Regions from separate parts of the Streptomyces sp. NPDC037290 genome, predicted to be linked through region 2. Evidence: riboswitches for the same ligand, from Rfam matches in the RefSeq annotation. Region 2 holds a riboswitch; each other region holds the start of a gene.

Region 1 (5,663 bases), on a different contig from region 2:
GGTGCCGTACCCCGCGTACAACCCCTATCGGTCGTAGACCCGGGGGGTTGCGGAGGGTTCGGCACCACCGGAGTCCGCCGTACCACCGGAGTCCGCCGTACCACCGGTTTCGCCGTTGCGGCGGAAAGGGGTGGGCTACGCGGAGGCCTTCGTCAGGCTCGCCACTTCCTCCTCCGTCAGCTTCAGGTCCGCCACGCCCAGCAGTGCCGGGAGCTGGTCCACCGTGCGGGCCGAGGCGATCGGGGCCGTGATCGTCGGCTGGGCGGCCAGCCAGGCGAGGGCGACCGTGGCGACGGGGGCCTCGTGGGCGGCGGCGATCTCGTCCAGGGCCGCCAGGACCTTCTGGCCGCGCTCGGAGTCGGCGTACTGCTGGGCGCGGCCGGCGCGGGCGCTGTCGACCTTGGTGCCGGGGCGGTACTTGCCGGTCAGGAAGCCCGAGGCGAGGGCGAAGTAGGGCACCGCGGAGAGGCCCTCGCGGGCGGCCAGGTCCTGCAGCGGACCCTCGTAGGTGGCGCGGGAGACGAGGTTGTAGTGGGGCTGGAGGGCGACGTAGCGGGCCAGGCCCTCGCGGGCGGAGTGGTCCAGGGAGGCCCGCAGGCGCTCGGGGCTGATGTTGGAGGCGGCGATGTGCCGGACCTTGCCCGCCCTGACCAGCTCGTCCAGCGCGCCGATGATCTCCTCGACCGGCACCTCGGGCTGGTCGTAGTGGGTGTAGTAGAGGTCGATGTAGTCGGTGTCCAGGCGACGCAGGGAGGCGTCGGCGGCGGCCTTGATGTTGGCCGCGGACAGGCCCTGGTACTCGGGGTGCTGGCTGACCTTGGTGGCGATGACCACGCTGTCGCGGTTGCCGCGGGCCCTGAGCCACTTGCCGATGATCGTCTCGGACTCACCGCCCTTGTTGCCCTCGATCCAGGCGGAGTAGGCGTCGGCGGTGTCGATGAAGTTGCCGCCGGCGGCCGTGTAGGCGTCGAGGACGGCGAAGGAGGTCTCCTCGTCGGCGGTCCAGCCGAAGACGTTGCCGCCCAGGGAGAGCGGGAAGACCTCGAGGTCGGAGGAACCGAGTGTGCGCAGAGAAGTCATGCTTCACGTCAACACCGGCGGCGGATGATCGCATTCCGCCGCCGGCGCTGATTTCCCGCGTTTCACACGGGTGACACGATCAGGGGGTGAGGCCCTTGTCCCGCAGCCACGGCGCCGGGTCGATGCCTGCGGCCTGGCCGTTCGGGTGGACCTCCAGGTGCAGGTGCGGACCGGTGACGTTGCCGGTGGCACCGATGCGGCCGATGACCTCGCCGGTCGAGACCTTCTGGCCGACCGAGACGTTGATCGAGGACTGGTGGCAGAACCACAGCTCGGTGCCGTCGTCCAGGGTGAGGACCGTGCGGTAGCCGTAGGCGCCGGCCCAGCCGGCCTGGGTGATCGTGCCGCCGTGGATGGCCTTGATGAGGGTGCCGGTGGGGGCGGCGAAGTCGAGACCGGTGTGGTAGCCGGAGGACCACATGGCGCCGGGCTGTCCGAAGGTGCCGGTGATCGTGTACGAGACGACGGGCAGCTGGTACTGCTTGGCCAGCTCGGCCAGCCGCTTGGCCTCGGCCGCCTTCTTGGCGTCGGCCTCGGCCGCCTTCTTGGCGGTGGCCTCGGCCGCCTTCTTGGCGGTGGCGGCCTTGGCGGCCGCCTCCTTCTCCGCCTTGGCCGCGGCGTCGGCGGTCTGCTTCTCGGCGGCGGCGAGCGCGGCGGCGGTGGCCCTGCTGTCGGCCTTGCTCTGCTGCTGCTCGGCCTGGGCCATGATCCGGTTGCGCAGGGCCTCGCCGGCGTTGCCGCTCTCGGCGCTGTCCGTGCGCGCTCCGACGTTGCTCAGCCCGGTGCTGGTGGCCTGGTGCGCGTCGGAGGAGCCGTCGCCGAAGAGGTGCTCGACGGAGTCCAGGTCCGGCAGGGATATGGAGACCGGCGGCTTGCCGGTGTTGGCGCTGGCCATGCCGCCCGCGCCGACCGCGGCCATCACGCCGACGCCGAGGACGGTGGAGCTGCGCGCGAAGCCGCCGCGCTGCTTGGCGACGCGGTGCCGGCCGCGGACCGGGGAGACGGAGTCCTCGGTGGGGTTCCACTCCTCCCACGGGCCCTCTTCGGCGCGGTAGGAGCCGTAGCCGAAGGTGTCGGGCTCGGCCCCCGCGGGCATGAACGGGGCTTCTGGGGCAGGCGGGTTGGACGCCACTCGGGCGTGCTCCTTTCCTTCCTCCGCCTACCGGGTTAGCTGACGGGTTCGGAGCAGGAAGGTCTCCTACGCGCGTATACCGGAGGTGGACTCCGTGAGTTCACGGCGTTCCACCGCGGTATCCGCGTGATTCACCCCAGGGTTGGTGGTTCCCCGGTTCCCTTACGGGATTCGGCGCGTGCGCACGGAGCCGTCTCTTGTGACGGCTGGGACGACCGCGCTGCGTTATCGAACGTTAATAGACCTGCTGGTCACTTTCCAAGCCGTTCGGCTTGATCATTAGCGTTTTCCGCCCTGGACTTACCGGTCAGGACTGCGACAAAGCGGGCGAGTTGGTCTACGTTCAGGAGTCTCGGCGTTTTTGATGGTGACTCAGATGTTATGCGGAGGGCTGCCGTCCGATCACCCTCGGTACAGATGATCACGCGGCACAGACGAACGATCACGGGCGCCGTACGGCGAGCAGGGCCATGTCGTCCGCCATCCCGCCGCCGGAGTGCCGCCGCACCTCGTCGGCGAGCCGGTCCAGCAGGGCGCCCGGGCCGTCGAAGACACGTCCGGCGAGCCGCCGTTCGGGATCGAAGAACCGGCCGTGCGCGTCCCGGGCCTCGGACAGGCCGTCGGTGTGGAACAGCAGGGTCGCCCCGTCCGGGAAGCGCTCCTGCCGAGCCCGGTCGGGCCACGTCCCCAGGTCGCCCAGGCCGAGCGGCAGCGCGGGCGCGGCGTCGGTGAGCGCGCGCAGGGTGCCGTCGGCGTACAGCAGCAGCGGCGGCGGATGGCCCCGGTTGACGATCCTCACCACGCCGTCGCCGTGCGGGAGTTCGGCGAGGACGGCCGTGGTGAAGCCCTCGAAGGCGTCGACGCCGCCCCGCCGGGCGCCCTCGCGGGCCAGCGCCCGCTCCAGCCGCCGCGCGACCGCCTCCAGCGTGGTCTCCTGCTCGGCCGCCTCCCGGAACGCCCCGATCACCACGGCGACGGCGGCGACCGCGCCCACTCCCTTGCCGCACACGTCACCGACGACCAGCCGGACCCCGTGCGGGGTGTCCTGCACCGCGTACAGGTCGCCGCCGATGAACGCGTCCCGCCGGGCCGCCTCGTAGCAGGCGGCGATCTCGAAGCCGCCGATCCGCTCGGCGGGCTCGGGCAGCACGGCCCGCTGGGCGGCCTCGGCGATCTCCCGGGCGGAGGCGAGCCGCCGGTCGCCGCGGCGGACCACCCGGTTGATCGCGACGGCCAGCAGGGCGACCGTGGCCACGGTGACGACGTCCGTGAAGGCGGCCACCACCGGATGCTCGCCGCCCCGGGCGTGCACCGCGTACATGGCGGCCACGGCCAGGGCGCCGGTCAGGGCGGTACTGCGCAGCGAGGACAGGGGCGCGGCGACCAGCGGGGCGGCGGTGAAGAAGGGGACGGCCGTGAACTGCCTCGGGGTGAGCAGGCCGTACAGGATTCCGCCCGTGATCAGCAGGGCGGGCAGGGCGCGGGCGAGGGAGCGCGGGGTCGGCCGGCGGCTGTGCCGCACCGGGGCGGGCTCGTCGCCGGGGCCGGGGCCGGGCACGGGGTCACCGGGGAGCCGGGCGCCCGCCCTGACGTACTGGCTCTCCTCCACCTCTCCTGGGCGCACCGCTTGTCTCCCGCATGTCCGACGTAGGTCCAGCGTGGCCGCAGCCGGCCCGCCGGGCGACCGCGGTGGACCGAGCGGATGACCCTCCGGGCGCGGCCCCGGGAAAGGCGGTGTGCGTGCGGCCCTGAACATGGGGTACTCTGGAGTCACAACGACGCGGGGTGGAGCAGCTCGGTAGCTCGCTGGGCTCATAACCCAGAGGTCGCAGGTTCAAATCCTGTCCCCGCTACTGAAGACTCAGGGCCGGAAGCCAGATGGTTTCCGGCCCTGAGTGTTGTGCAGGCCGACGGCGGTGCCGCGCCCTCCGAAGAGGGCGCGGGGTCACCCCAGCAGATGCGCGTTCGGCGCCTTGGCGACGTCCTCCAGCTCCGGGAGTACGACCACCTCCGCGCCCCCCTGTGCCAGGACCCCGGCCCCGTCGGCCGCGGAGACAAAGGTGTCCGGCTCCCGCCAGGCCGTCACCACCCTCCGCACCCCCGCCCGCAGGATCAGCTCCGCACAGGGCGCCGGCCGGGAGGCCCGCCGGGCGCACGGCTCCAGGCTGCTGTACACCGTGGCGCCGGCCAGCCGGGGATCCGCCGGGTCGATCCCGGCAAGCGCGGCCTCCTCCGCGTGGACCACCGGGTCACCGCCCTCGCGCGAGTACCCGCGGGCCAGCTCGGTGCCGTCGGCGGCCACGACCACCGCACCGACGCTGAACGCCGTCGCCGAGGCCGGACACCGCGCGGCCAGCTCACAGGCGGTGCGCAGCCAGTGGCGGTCGGCTGCGGTGGGCACCTGGCCGGTGCCGGGGGCCGTGGGCTCGTAGCGCATGAGGACCACGTCCTCGATGCGGCGGGTCTCGGTGAGACGCAGCCGGCCGGCCTGGTAGGCGCCCGGGCCGAACAGGCGGGGCGCGGCCGGGTCGCCGACGAACAGTGGCGCGAGGACCAGCTGGAGCTCGTCGGCGAGGCCCTGCTGGAGCAGCTGGGTGTGGACCGTGCCACCGCCCTCGACCATCAGGCGCCGTACGCCGCGCACGTCGTGCAGGTGGCTCAGCAGGGCCCGCCAGTCGAGGTCGAGGCCGAGCGGGACGATGTCCGCGGTGCGGCCGAGGAGACGTGCGGCCCGTTCGGCGCCCTTGTCGGTCGTGCAGACGAGCTTGTCGCCGCCGGTGTGCCAGAAGTGGGCGCCGGGGTCGAGGTCGCCGGTGGCGGTGACGGTCACCTTCAGCGGGTACTCCGGCCTGCCCTCGGCCACGCGGGCCGCGCGGCGCTCGGCGGAGTTGACCAGCAGCCGGGGGTTGTCGGCGCGGATCGTGCCGGCGCCGATCAGGATCGCGTCGACCGAGGCCCGTACCGCGTCGACCCGGTCGAAGTCGGCCGGGCTGGACAGCAGGAGCCGGTCGGGGCCGGTGTCGTCCAGGTAGCCGTCGAGGGAGACGGCGGCGGACAGCAGCACATGGGGGTATGACATCGGCGCGCTCTCCCTGCAGGTCTTGGTTCAAGTTTGAAACAAACTTACACTGGCGGCATGACGACCCGCTGGCTCACTCCCGAGGAGCAGCGCGCCTGGCGCGCCTACCTGGCCGCCGCCCGGCTCCTGGACGACGCGATCGACCGGAACCTGCAGCAGACGGCCGGCATGCCACATCTGTTCTACTCCGTGCTGGCCAACCTCTCCGAAGCACCCGACCGCCGGCTGCGCATGACCGATCTCGCCGAGACGCTGAAGATCACCCGCAGCAGGCTGACGTACGCGGTCACCCGCCTGGAGCGGGACGGACTGGTGCGCCGGGAGGACTGCCGCTGGGACAGGCGCAGCAGCATCGCCGTGCTGACGGCCGAC
Region 2 (5,663 bases):
TGCGGCGGGCCATCGCTGCCTGGCTCCTTGCTGAAGCGATTGACGGATCTGACGCCGACCATTGTGGACCGAGGCACTGACAACCCGTGCCACGACCCGGTTCCGGAGGACTTCCCGGCCCCCGGGACCGGGTCCGGGGCGGGCTGCGGGATCCGCTGTGGGCGTACGCCCCGCGGGAACTTCGCCGAGGCCCCGCACGCTTTGCATACAGTGGCAGGAACGGCAGGAAAACCGCGGTTTGCACAACCGCCTCCGCTCGCGAAGGGACGTACATGCCCATGGGTCACACGACCACAGCCGAGGCAGGCTCCGGGGGCCTGACAGCGACCGAGCACCGTCTGGCCAACGGTCTGCGGGTGGTGCTTTCCGAGGACCACCTGACCCCGGTGGCGGCGGTCTGCCTCTGGTACGACGTCGGCTCCCGCCACGAAGTCAAGGGACGTACCGGCCTGGCTCACCTTTTCGAGCACTTGATGTTCCAGGGTTCGGCACAGGTCAAGGGCAACGGTCACTTCGAGCTGGTGCAGGGCGCGGGCGGCTCGCTCAACGGCACCACCAGCTTCGAGCGCACCAACTACTTCGAGACCATGCCCGCGCACCAGCTGGAGCTCGCCCTCTGGCTGGAGGCCGACCGCATGGGCTCGCTGCTGGCCGCCCTGGACGACGAGTCCATGGAGAACCAGCGGGACGTCGTCAAGAACGAGCGCCGCCAGCGCTACGACAACGTGCCCTACGGCACCGCCTTCGAGAAGCTGACCGGCCTGTCGTACCCGGAGGGCCACCCCTACCACCACACGCCGATCGGCTCGATGGCGGACCTGGACGCGGCCACTCTCGAGGACGCCCGCCGGTTCTTCCGCACCTACTACGCGCCGAACAACGCGGTGCTCTCCGTGGTCGGCGACATCGACCCCCGGCAGACCCTCGCCTGGATCGAGAAGTACTTCGGGTCCATCCCGTCCCACGACGGCAAGCCCGCCCCCCGTGACGGCGCCCTGCCGGAGGTCATCGGCGAGCAGAAGCGCGAGATCGTCGTGGAGGAGGTCCCGGCGCGTGCCCTGATGGCCGCCTACCGGCTGCCGCACGACGGCACACGCGCGTGCGACGCGGCCGACCTCGCCCTGACCGTCCTCGGCGGCGGCGAGTCGTCCCGCCTGTACAACCGGCTGGTGCGCCGCGACCGTACGGCCGTCGCGGCCGGCTTCGGCCTGCTGCGCCTCGCCGGCGCGCCCTCGATGGGCTGGCTGGACGTGAAGGCCTCCGGTGACGTCGAGGTGCCGGTCATCGAGGCCGCCATCGACGAGGAGCTGGCCCGGTTCGCCGAGGAGGGCCCCACGCCCGAGGAAATGGAGCGGGCCCAGGCCCAGTTGGAGCGCGAGTGGCTGGACCGGCTCGGCACGGTCGCCGGCCGCGCGGACGAACTGTGCCGGTTCGCCGTCCTGTTCGGCGACCCGCAGCTCGCCCTGACCGCCGTGAAGCGCGTGCTGGCGGTGACCCCCGAGGAGGTCCAGGAGGTCGCCAAGGCCCGTCTGCGCCCCGACAACCGCGCGGTCCTGGTCTACGAGCCGAAGTCCCCGGAGCAGGCCCCGGACGCCGACGTCCCCGAGGACCCCGAGCAGGAAGCGACCGTAGAGGCCGGTAACGAGAACGAGGAGACGGCCAAGTGACCGAGCTCGCCACCATGGACTTCCACCCCCAGCCGCAGCCCGGCGAGGCCAGGCCCTGGGCCTTCCCGGCCCCCGAGCGCGCCGCGCTCGACAACGGCCTGACCGTGCTGCGCTGCCACCGCCCCGGCCAGCAGGTCGTCGCCGTCGAGGTCCTGCTCGACGCCCCCCTGGACGCCGAGCCGGCCGGCCTGGACGGCGTCGCCACGATCATGGCGCGGGCGTTCTCCGAGGGCACCGACAAGCACTCCGCCGAGGAGTTCGCCGCCGAGCTGGAGCGCGCGGGCGCCACCCTGGACGCGCACGCCGACCACCCCGGCGTCCGGCTCAGCCTGGAGGTCCCGGCCTCCCGCCTGGGCAAGGGCCTCGGCCTGCTCGCCGACGCCCTGCGCGCGCCCGCCTTCGCCGAGAGCGAGGTCGAACGCCTGGTCCGCAACCGCCTGGACGAGATCCCGCACGAGCTGGCCAACCCCTCCCGCCGGGCCGCCAAGGAACTGTCCAAGGAGCTGTTCCCGGCGACCTCGCGCATGTCGCGTCCGCGGCAGGGCACCGAGGAGACCGTCGAGAAGATCGACGCCGCCGCCGTACGCGCCTTCTACGACCGTCACGTCCGCCCCGCCACGGCCACGGCGGTCGTGGTCGGCGACCTCACCGGGATCGACCTGGACGCGCTGCTCGGCGACACCCTGGGCGCCTGGACGGGCACCCCGGGCGAGCCGCGGCCCGTGCCGCCGGTGACCGCGGACGACACCGGCCGCGTGGTCATCGTGGACCGGCCCGGCGCCGTCCAGACGCAGCTGCTCATCGGCCGCGTGGGCCGCGACCGGCACGACCGCGTGTGGCCCGCCCAGGTGCTCGGCACCTACTGCCTCGGCGGCACCCTCACCTCCCGCCTGGACCGCGTCCTGCGCGAGGAGAAGGGCTACACCTACGGCGTGCGGGCGTTCGGGCAGGTGCTCAGGTCCGCGCCGGACGGCTCGGGCGTCTCGATGCTCGCCATCAGCGGCTCCGTGGACACCCCCAACACCGGTCCCGCCCTGGAGGACCTGTGGAAGGTGCTGCGCACCCTCGCCGCGGAGGGCCTGACCGACGCCGAGCGGGACGTGGCCGTGCAGAACCTCGTCGGGGTGGCGCCGCTGAAGTACGAGACCGCGGCGGCCGTCGCGAGCACCCTGGCCGACCAGGTCGAACAGCACCTGCCCGACGACTTCCAGGCGACGCTGTACCAGCAGCTGGCGGCGACGGGCACGGTGGAGGCCACGGCGGCCGTCGTGAACGCCTTCCCGGGGGACCGCCTGGTGACCGTCCTCGTAGGTGACGCCTCCCAGATCAAGGCGCCCGTCGAGGCGCTCGGCATCGGTGAAGTGACCGTGGTGGCGGCCGAGTAGACGGCACCGTCGCAGCGGCCGGCGCCGACCGAGCGGCCGCACGCGTGCGTGGGGCCCTGACGACCGACAGGCCGTCAGGGCCCCTGTTGTTCCACTCCCTTCCCCAGATGCCCGATTTGGGGCGGAGGTTGCCTGTCTGCCCTGTGGGATGCGCTACAAAAGCCGGGATCCGTTTGGGATTCGAAAGCGGGCTTTCGTAGCGTCGTCCGGGCTGTTCGTCAGGCAGTGCGCCGCACCCGCGGCACCGGACAGCCATCGCCGAGTCCCCGTACGGCGCGAGCCAGGGGAGCCGGGGACCCATGCAGTCCCTGGGGTGAATCGGGCGCCCGCGCGTCAGCGAGGGGGTCCGTAGGAGACCTTCCTGCTCCGAACCCGTCAGCTAACCCGGTAGGCGAGAGGGAAGGAAAGGACCAGCCACTCCATGGCGTTCATGTGCGCCACCGGGAAGCACCGCAAGCCCGGCCGGGTCAAGCGCACCACCGCTCAGGCGGCCGGTATCGCGGCCCTCACCACCACCGGCGTCATCGGCACCCTCGCCGCGTCCCCGGCGCTCGCCGCCGAGCGCACCGCCGAGCAGACCGGCCTCACCCCGGTGGTCACCGTAGGCGACGACATCGCCGAGCAGATCGACGCGCAGGCCGCCGCGCAGCGGCAGGTCGCCGAGCAGAAGGCGGCCGAGCAGGCCGCGGCCAAGAGGGCCCAGGAGCTCCACGAGGCCAAGGTGCGCGCCGCCCGCGAGGCCGAGCGCAGGCGTCTGAACGCCTTCGTCGCCCCGATCGCGGACTCCTACGTCTCCACGGCCTACAAGGCCAGCAGCTCCCTGTGGTCCTCCGGCTCGCACACCGGCATCGACTTCCACGCGGCCAGCGGCACGCCCGTCCACGCGGCCGGCTCCGGCACCGTCGTCTCCACCGGCTGGGGCGGCGCGTACGGCAACCAGATCGTGATCCGGATGGCCGACGGCATGTACACCCAGTACGGCCACCTGTCGTCGATCGGGGTGACGGCCGGCCAGCGGGTCACCCCGGGCCAGCAGATCGGCCTGTCCGGCGCGACCGGCAACGTCACCGGCCCGCACCTCCACTTCGAGGCCCGTACGACCCCCGACTACGGATCGGACGTGGACCCCGTCGCGTATCTGCGCAAGCACGGCGTGGACGTCTGACACCCTGTCCCTCTTCCTGACAAGCCCCGGCCCGCACCGGCCGGGGCTTTCGCCGTTTTCTGGGGCGTCCGCCGGAGTCGCTGACCAAAAAATATCCATGGATTCCGGCCTGCCGTCGGAATTTCCGCCGTATTGGAATAGAGTCACCGGAACACGCGTCCATCGTCGACGTTTCACGGGGATTAAGGCGGAGGTCGGTCATGCGTATTCCGGCGCACTCGGTGTGTACGGCGATCCGGGACGACATCGTCGCCGGTGTCTACGAACGCGGCGGCCGCCTCACCGAGGAAGTCCTGGCCCGCCGCTACGGCGTCTCGCGCGTCCCGGTCCGTGAGGCCCTGCGCACCCTGGAGGCGGAGGGCTTCGTGCTGACCCGCCGGCACGCGGGCGCGTGCGTGGCCGAGCCGACCGAGCAGGAGGCGGCCGACCTGCTGGAGATGCGCATGCTCCTGGAGCCGCTCGGGGCCGCGCGGGCCGCCCAGCGGCGCACGGAGGCCCACCTGAAGGTGCTGCGCGGACTGGTCAGGATCGGCCAGGAGCGGGCCAGGCGGGGCCACAGCGACGATCTGCGCTCACTGGGCGGCTGGTTCCACGAGACGCTCGCCCAGGCCTGCGGCAGCCCCTCGCTGACCGCGATGCTCACCCAGCTGCGGCACAAGATCGCCTGGATGTACGCGGTGGAGGCGCCGCCGAGCCCGGTGGAGTCCTGGGCGGAGCACGGCGCCATCGTGGACGCGGTGACGCGCGGCGACGGCGAGCGGGCGCGGGCGCTCACGGCGCTGCACACCGAGCGTGCGACGGCCGCGCACCGGCTGCGATTCGCCTCCGGCGCGGACCGCGGGGAGCGTGTGAGGAACTCGCAACATCGCGTAAACATGCCGAGCCTGCGGCATTAACACAAGCGTCGTATACAAAGAAGACGCATTCGGTGGACGCGGATTTCCGCTGCCCTTTTCCCGCGCACCTTCGTATGCCTTTCTCACTCGCCTTCACGCGTCCTGATTTCCGGCACCCGAAAACGCGGAAGCCGCGCCACCCGGAAATGGGTGACGCGGCTCCCTCGTCTCACTCAGACGGTCTCGGGCAGCTCTTCCAGGCCCTCGGAGACCAGCTTGGCCAGACGGTCGAGGGCGACGTCCGCGCCCTCGGCGTCGGAGGCGAGGACGATCTCCTCGCCGCCCTGGGCACCCAGGCCCAGGACCGCCAGCATGGAGGCCGCGTTGACGGGGTTTCCGTCAGCCTTGGCGATCGTCACCGGGACGCCTGCGGCCGTGGCGGCTCGGACGAAGATGGAGGCGGGGCGGGCATGGAGGCCCTCGGCCCAGCCGACGTTGACGCGGCGCTCAGCCATGTGTTGCTGCCCTTCAGTCTTCAGGGTTGTCTAGACCAGTTTCCCATACCGCGAAGCATGCCCGGATCGGATCTTCCTCCGCTCCGGTGCGGCGC
Region 3 (5,663 bases), on a different contig from region 2:
GATGGCGTTCATCCTGCTGTTCGCCGGCTTCGAGACGACCGTCAACCTCATCGGCAACGGCACCTGCGCGCTGCTCACCCACCCCGAGCAGCGCCGGCGGCTGCAGGACTCCCTGGCCGGGCGGGAATCGGGCCTGCTGGAGACCGCGGTGGAGGAACTCCTGCGCTACGACGGCCCGGTGGAGCTGGCCACCTGGCGGTTCGCCACCGAGCCGCTCACCATCGGCGGCCAGGACATCGCGGCGGGGGATCCGGTGCTCGTGGTGCTCGCGGCGGCCGACCGGGACCCGGAGCGGTTCGCCGACCCGGACGTGCTGGACCTCGCCCGCCGGGACAACCAGCACCTCGGGTACGGCCACGGCATCCACTACTGCCTCGGCGCACCGCTCGCCCGGCTGGAGGGCCAGACCGCGCTCGCCACGCTCCTCACCCGGCTGCCCGACCTCAGGCTCGCGGCCGATCCGGCCGACCTGCGCTGGCGCGGCGGGCTCATCATGCGCGGCCTGCGCACGCTGCCCGTGGAGTTCACACCGGAGTCCGGCAAAGCCGTAGAACGGTGAACATCAGGGACGTTCAACTCTGTGATCTTCACGTGATCTGCGCGGCATTAACTTGTGACAAGTGATCGTCTGCCGATACGTTCACCCATCAGCGTGGCGAGGTATTTCAGCGCGCCGCGCCGCTCCTGCTGTCGCACGAAAGGCTTCCGCATGCTCTCCGGGAACGGTCGTCACCGTCGCCCCCGTCAGGCTCCGGCCCTCCTCGTCGCGGCCGGAGTGACCGGCTCCGCCATCGCCATCCCGTTGCTCGGCGCCGCGAGCGCCAACGCCGCCGACGGCACCACGTGGGACAAGGTCGCCGAGTGCGAGAGCGGCGGCTCCTGGAGCGCGAGCACCGGGAACGGCTACTACGGAGGCCTGCAGATCTCGCAGGACGACTGGGGCAAGTACGGCGGCACGCAGTACGCCGACAGCGCCGACCAGGCCAGCCGCTCGCAGCAGATAGCCGTCGCCGAGAAGATCCTCGCCGACCAGGGCACCAAGCCGTGGGCCATGTGCGCGCTGACCGCCGGCCTGACCTCCGACTCCGCTTCGGTCGACGTCGACACCGGCGTCGGGGGCTCCGGCGGCACCGCCGGGCCGGGCGACACGTCCGGCTCGGCCGACAGCTCCGACTCGTCCGGTCTGCCGGATTCATCCGCATCCGGTTCCGGCTCGGACTCCAACTCCACGTCCGGCACGGACTCCTCGGGTTCGGATGCCTCCGGCTCCTCGTCCGACGCGAGCACCACCCCGGCCCCGAGCCCGAGCCGCCAGGACACCAAGGCCCCGGACGCGACCGAGGGTCCGACCGGGACCAGCACCCCCAAGTCCGACAAGACTGACAAGTCCGGCTTGACCGGAAGTGGCGGCTCGCGGGGGAGTGACAGCGCGCCCTCGGTGCCCCCCGGTACCGACGAATCGGACAATTACCAGCAGCCTGCCGGTTCTTGGAGTCTGATCGACACCGGTGCGCTCAGCAGTGGCGGGCGTCACCGCGGCGGCAGCGCGGATGAAAGTGCGGACGAAAGCGCGACAAACGGTCAGAACGCCGCTTCTTCGGGCCGTCACGCCGGCCGCGCGGCCAGCACCTACACCGTGCGCGAGGGGGACACCCTCGCCTCCATCGCCGACTCCCTTGGCGTCGACGGCGGATGGCGCGCGCTCTATGACGGGAACAAGAGCGTCATCGGCGCCGACCCGAACCACATCGCGGCCGGTCAGACCCTGGACATCGGTTCTGAAACGGTCCAGAAGTAGCGGCAGTTGACACCCCGTTTCGCCGCTGATGTCCGTTTCGGTGAAAGTGTGGGATGAGTCTCAGAAGCCCTGATCGTCTTTGAAATTCCCTCGATCACCTGTCTACGGTCAAGGCCGCTCGTCACCACGAGCCCCGGCATCCGCAACGCCGAATCCTGCCAGCGGTTGCCCGGGAACAGTCGTCGCGTCAAGCGCCGTGGGCAGGAGCGGGGGACCCAAGGTAAGTGCCGGTCCCGGCGGTTGACGCCGGTACCGGCTGGGGGTGAAGCCGCACCTCGCGAGAGCGAGCGTGCGGCCGGGCAACTCAACCGGCCCGAACCCGACAGCTCACCTCGCAGGCGTCGGTGAGGGGATCGATCCATGCTGTTCACCGGCAAGGGCAAGCACCGCCGTCCGTCCAAGGCCACCCGCGTCATCGCTCTCGCCGGCGTGACCGGCGCCGCCGTCGCCGCCCCGCTGATGGCGGCCGGCAACGCCTCCGCCGCCACCGCCTCCGAGTGGGACGCCGTCGCCCAGTGCGAGTCCGGCGGCAACTGGTCCATCAACACCGGCAACGGCTTCTACGGCGGTCTGCAGTTCTCCGCCTCCACGTGGGCCGCGTACGGCGGCACCGCCTACGCCTCGCAGGCCAACCAGGCCACCAAGGCGCAGCAGATAGCCGTCGCCGAGAAGGTCCTCGCCTCCCAGGGCAAGGGCGCCTGGCCGGTCTGCGGCACGGGCCTGTCGAGCGCCGCCTACAACGGCTCCGCGCCCAGCACCCCCTCGAAGAGCACGGCGCCGAGCACCACCACCCGCTCCACCGGCACGCAGGCCGCCTCCCGCTCCGCCGAGCGCACGGCCCCGTCCGCGAGCAAGACCGTCACCACCCCGACCGGCAAGAAGGTCAAGAAGGGCGACGGCGAGTACAAGGTCGTCAAGGGTGACACCCTTAGCACCATCGCCGAGAAGCACCACGTCCAGGGCGGCTGGCAGAAGCTGTTCAAGCTGAACAAGGACATCGTCGAGGACGCGAACCTCATCTACCCGGGCCAGCAGCTGCACCTGAAGTAGGCGCGGCGGCCCTCGGGTCCGCCCCCCGGTCCCCACGGGCTCCCCGCCCCGGCGCGTGTTCCCCCGTACGCGCCGGGGCGGGGTCTTTTTCTGTGTGCCCCGCGTGTTTCCCCGCTCTTCACCCCCACCCCCCTTTGTTCCGCTCATGAACAATGGGTACCGTCTGCGTGTCCCTCCCCGTCCACGGGGCGGTCGGTCGGTGGCTGATCCCCTGGAGACGGTTAGGCTCTAGTCGCAAGGCAGCGCCGTAAGGCACACCGCCCCGCACTTCCAGCGTCACATCCAAGAAGGAGATGCTCGTGCCGTCCATCGACGTCGTCGTAGCCCGGGAAATCCTGGACTCCCGAGGCAACCCCACGGTCGAGGTCGAGGTCGGCCTCGACGACGGCAGCACGGGTCGTGCCGCCGTCCCGTCCGGCGCCTCGACCGGCGCCTTCGAGGCCATCGAGCTGCGCGACGGTGACCCCAACCGTTACCAGGGCAAGGGCGTCGAGAAGGCCGTCCTCGCCGTCATCGAGCAGATCGGCCCGGAGCTGGTCGGCTACGACGCCACCGAGCAGCGCCTGATCGACCAGGCCATGTTCGACCTGGACGCCACCGACAACAAGGGCTCCCTCGGCGCCAATGCCATCCTCGGCGTCTCCCTCGCCGTCGCCCACGCCGCCTCCGAGGCGTCCGACCTCCCCCTCTTCCGCTACCTGGGCGGTCCGAACGCGCACCTGCTGCCGGTGCCGATGATGAACATCCTCAACGGCGGTTCGCACGCGGACTCCAACGTGGACATCCAGGAGTTCATGATCGCCCCGATCGGCGCGGAGTCCTTCTCCGAGGCCCTGCGCTGGGGCACCGAGGTCTACCACACCCTCAAGAAGGTGCTGAAGGGCAAGGGCCTGTCCACCGGCCTCGGCGACGAGGGCGGCTTCGCCCCGAACCTCGGCTCCAACCGCGAGGCCCTCGACCTCATCCTCGAGGCCATCAAGGAGGCCGGCTACGTCCCCGGCCAGCAGATCGCCCTCGCGCTCGACGTGGCCGCCTCCGAGTTCTACAAGGACGGCACGTACCTCTTCGAGGGCAAGGAGCGCTCCGCCGCCGAGATGACGGAGTACTACGAGGAGCTCGTGGCGGCCTACCCGCTCGTCTCCATCGAGGACCCGCTGTTCGAGGACGACTGGGCCGGCTGGAAGGTCATCACCGACCGTCTGGGCGACAAGGTCCAGCTGGTCGGCGACGACCTGTTCGTCACCAACCCGGAGCGCCTGGCCCGCGGCATCGACGAGGGCACCGCCAACGCCCTGCTGGTCAAGGTCAACCAGATCGGCTCGCTGACCGAGACCCTGGACGCCGTCGAGCTGGCCCAGCGCAACGGCTTCAAGTGCATGATGTCCCACCGCTCCGGCGAGACCGAGGACGTCACCATCGCCGACCTGGCCGTCGCCACCAACTGCGGCCAGATCAAGACCGGCGCCCCGGCCCGCTCCGAGCGCGTCGCCAAGTACAACCAGCTGCTGCGCATCGAGGAGATCCTCGACGACGCCGCGGTGTACGCCGGCCGCAGCGCCTTCCCGCGCTTCCGCGGCCACGCCGAGGTCTCCAAGGGCTGACCTCCACCGGGCTAAGTCTTAGCCAGTCATACGTACGTCCCCGTACCCGGTCCCGTACCGTGTCCGGGGACGTACGCACGTGTGAAGCGCAAGGCAAAGGGGAGGCGGAGAGCCACATGGCCGTGAAGGACCGCGACCGTTTCTCCACCACGACGAGGCTGCGGCTGCTCGGCGAGCAGACGGCGGCCCGGGTCTACCGCTCCCAGACCAGACGGCAGGCCCGCCGCTCCCGGCTCACCGGCCGGGCGGCGCTGCTGGCGCTGGTGCTGTGCACGATGATCGTCGCCCTCGCCTACCCGATGCGGCAGTACGTCTCCCAGCGCGCGGAGATCGCCGACCTCCAGCGCCGGCAGGAGCAGGCCCGCAAGCGGGTCGAGCAACTGCGCGACCTCAAGGCACGGTGGCAGGACGACTCCTACGCCGAGCAGCAGATCCGGCGCCGGCTGCACTACGTCAAGCCAGGCGAGACCGGGTACGTGGTCGTCGACCCGGGCGCGGCCAAGCAGTCCCGTGCCGACCTCGGGGCCGCCCACCGGCCCTGGTACGCGAACGTCTGGGACGGGGTCGACAAGTCCGACGCCTCCGACCAGTGAGCAGTAACGCCGGCCTTTGGCCGTAACCGACAGAAAGCTTCGAAGAGCAGTCATGGAAACGCCCCCGCCCCGCACTTCGCGCACCGAGCCCACCGACGCGGACGTCGAGGCCTTCAAGCAGCAGCTGGGCCGCCCGCCGCGGGGCCTGCGGGCCATCGCGCACCGCTGCCCGTGCGGCCATCCGGACGTCGTGGAGACCGCCCCGCGGCTGCCCGACGGCACCCCCTTCCCGACGCTGTACTACCTCACGTGCCCGAAGGCGTCCTCCGCCATCGGCACGCTGGAGGCGAACGGCGTGATGAAGGAGATGACCGAGCGGCTGCGGACCGATCCCGAGCTGGCCGCCGCCTACCGGGCCGCGCACGAGGACTACATCCGGCGCCGGGACGAGATCGAGGAGCTGAAGGGCTTCCCGAGCGCGGGCGGCATGCCGGACCGGGTCAAGTGCCTGCACGTCCTGGTGGCCCACTCGCTGGCCGCCGGCCCCGGTGTGAACCCACTCGGCGACGAGGCGCTCGCCATGCTGCCGGAGTGGTGGCGCAAGGGTGCCTGCGTGACGCTGGAGAACCCCGAGGGGGCCGAGCAGTGACCCGTGTGGCCGCCATCGACTGCGGTACGAAC

Evidence for each region. A riboswitch is a leader RNA that binds a small molecule or an ion and turns the genes downstream of it on or off. The one in region 2 is predicted to bind cyclic di-AMP.
Region 1: it holds a riboswitch for cyclic di-AMP, as region 2 does, so the genes downstream of both, ACZ7HQ_RS26115 (M23 family metallopeptidase) here and ACZ7HQ_RS06480 (M23 family metallopeptidase) in region 2, are expected to answer to the same signal.
Region 3: it holds a riboswitch for cyclic di-AMP, as region 2 does, so the genes downstream of both, ACZ7HQ_RS21390 (transglycosylase family protein) here and ACZ7HQ_RS06480 (M23 family metallopeptidase) in region 2, are expected to answer to the same signal.

What each region holds. Positions count from the first base shown of each region.
Region 1 is NZ_JBVJVZ010000007.1:381,065-386,727, reverse strand. It holds gene ACZ7HQ_RS26125 (PrsW family intramembrane metalloprotease) at 1-37, shown strand, start outside; gene ACZ7HQ_RS26120 (aldo/keto reductase) at 136-1,080, opposite strand; gene ACZ7HQ_RS26115 (M23 family metallopeptidase) at 1,160-2,212, opposite strand; cyclic di-AMP (ydaO/yuaA leader) riboswitch at 2,222-2,399, opposite strand; gene ACZ7HQ_RS26110 (PP2C family protein-serine/threonine phosphatase) at 2,655-3,836, opposite strand; tRNA gene ACZ7HQ_RS26105 (tRNA-Met) at 3,992-4,065, shown strand; gene ACZ7HQ_RS26100 (dihydrofolate reductase family protein) at 4,158-5,291, opposite strand; gene ACZ7HQ_RS26095 (MarR family winged helix-turn-helix transcriptional regulator) at 5,349-5,663, shown strand, end outside.
Region 2 is NZ_JBVJVZ010000002.1:162,222-167,884, forward strand. It holds gene ACZ7HQ_RS06465 (DNA gyrase/topoisomerase IV subunit A) at 1-13, opposite strand, end outside; gene ACZ7HQ_RS06470 (M16 family metallopeptidase) at 273-1,667, shown strand; gene ACZ7HQ_RS06475 (M16 family metallopeptidase) at 1,664-3,052, shown strand; cyclic di-AMP (ydaO/yuaA leader) riboswitch at 3,299-3,461, shown strand; gene ACZ7HQ_RS06480 (M23 family metallopeptidase) at 3,474-4,217, shown strand; gene ACZ7HQ_RS06485 (GntR family transcriptional regulator) at 4,418-5,113, shown strand; gene ACZ7HQ_RS06490 (HPr family phosphocarrier protein) at 5,287-5,568, opposite strand.
Region 3 is NZ_JBVJVZ010000005.1:588,563-594,225, forward strand. It holds gene ACZ7HQ_RS21380 (cytochrome P450 family protein) at 1-559, shown strand, start outside; gene ACZ7HQ_RS21385 (transglycosylase family protein) at 710-1,798, shown strand; cyclic di-AMP (ydaO/yuaA leader) riboswitch at 1,981-2,154, shown strand; gene ACZ7HQ_RS21390 (transglycosylase family protein) at 2,159-2,848, shown strand; gene eno (phosphopyruvate hydratase) at 3,142-4,449, shown strand; gene ACZ7HQ_RS21400 (FtsB family cell division protein) at 4,566-5,042, shown strand; gene ACZ7HQ_RS21405 (DUF501 domain-containing protein) at 5,095-5,631, shown strand; gene ACZ7HQ_RS21410 (Ppx/GppA phosphatase family protein) at 5,628-5,663, shown strand, end outside.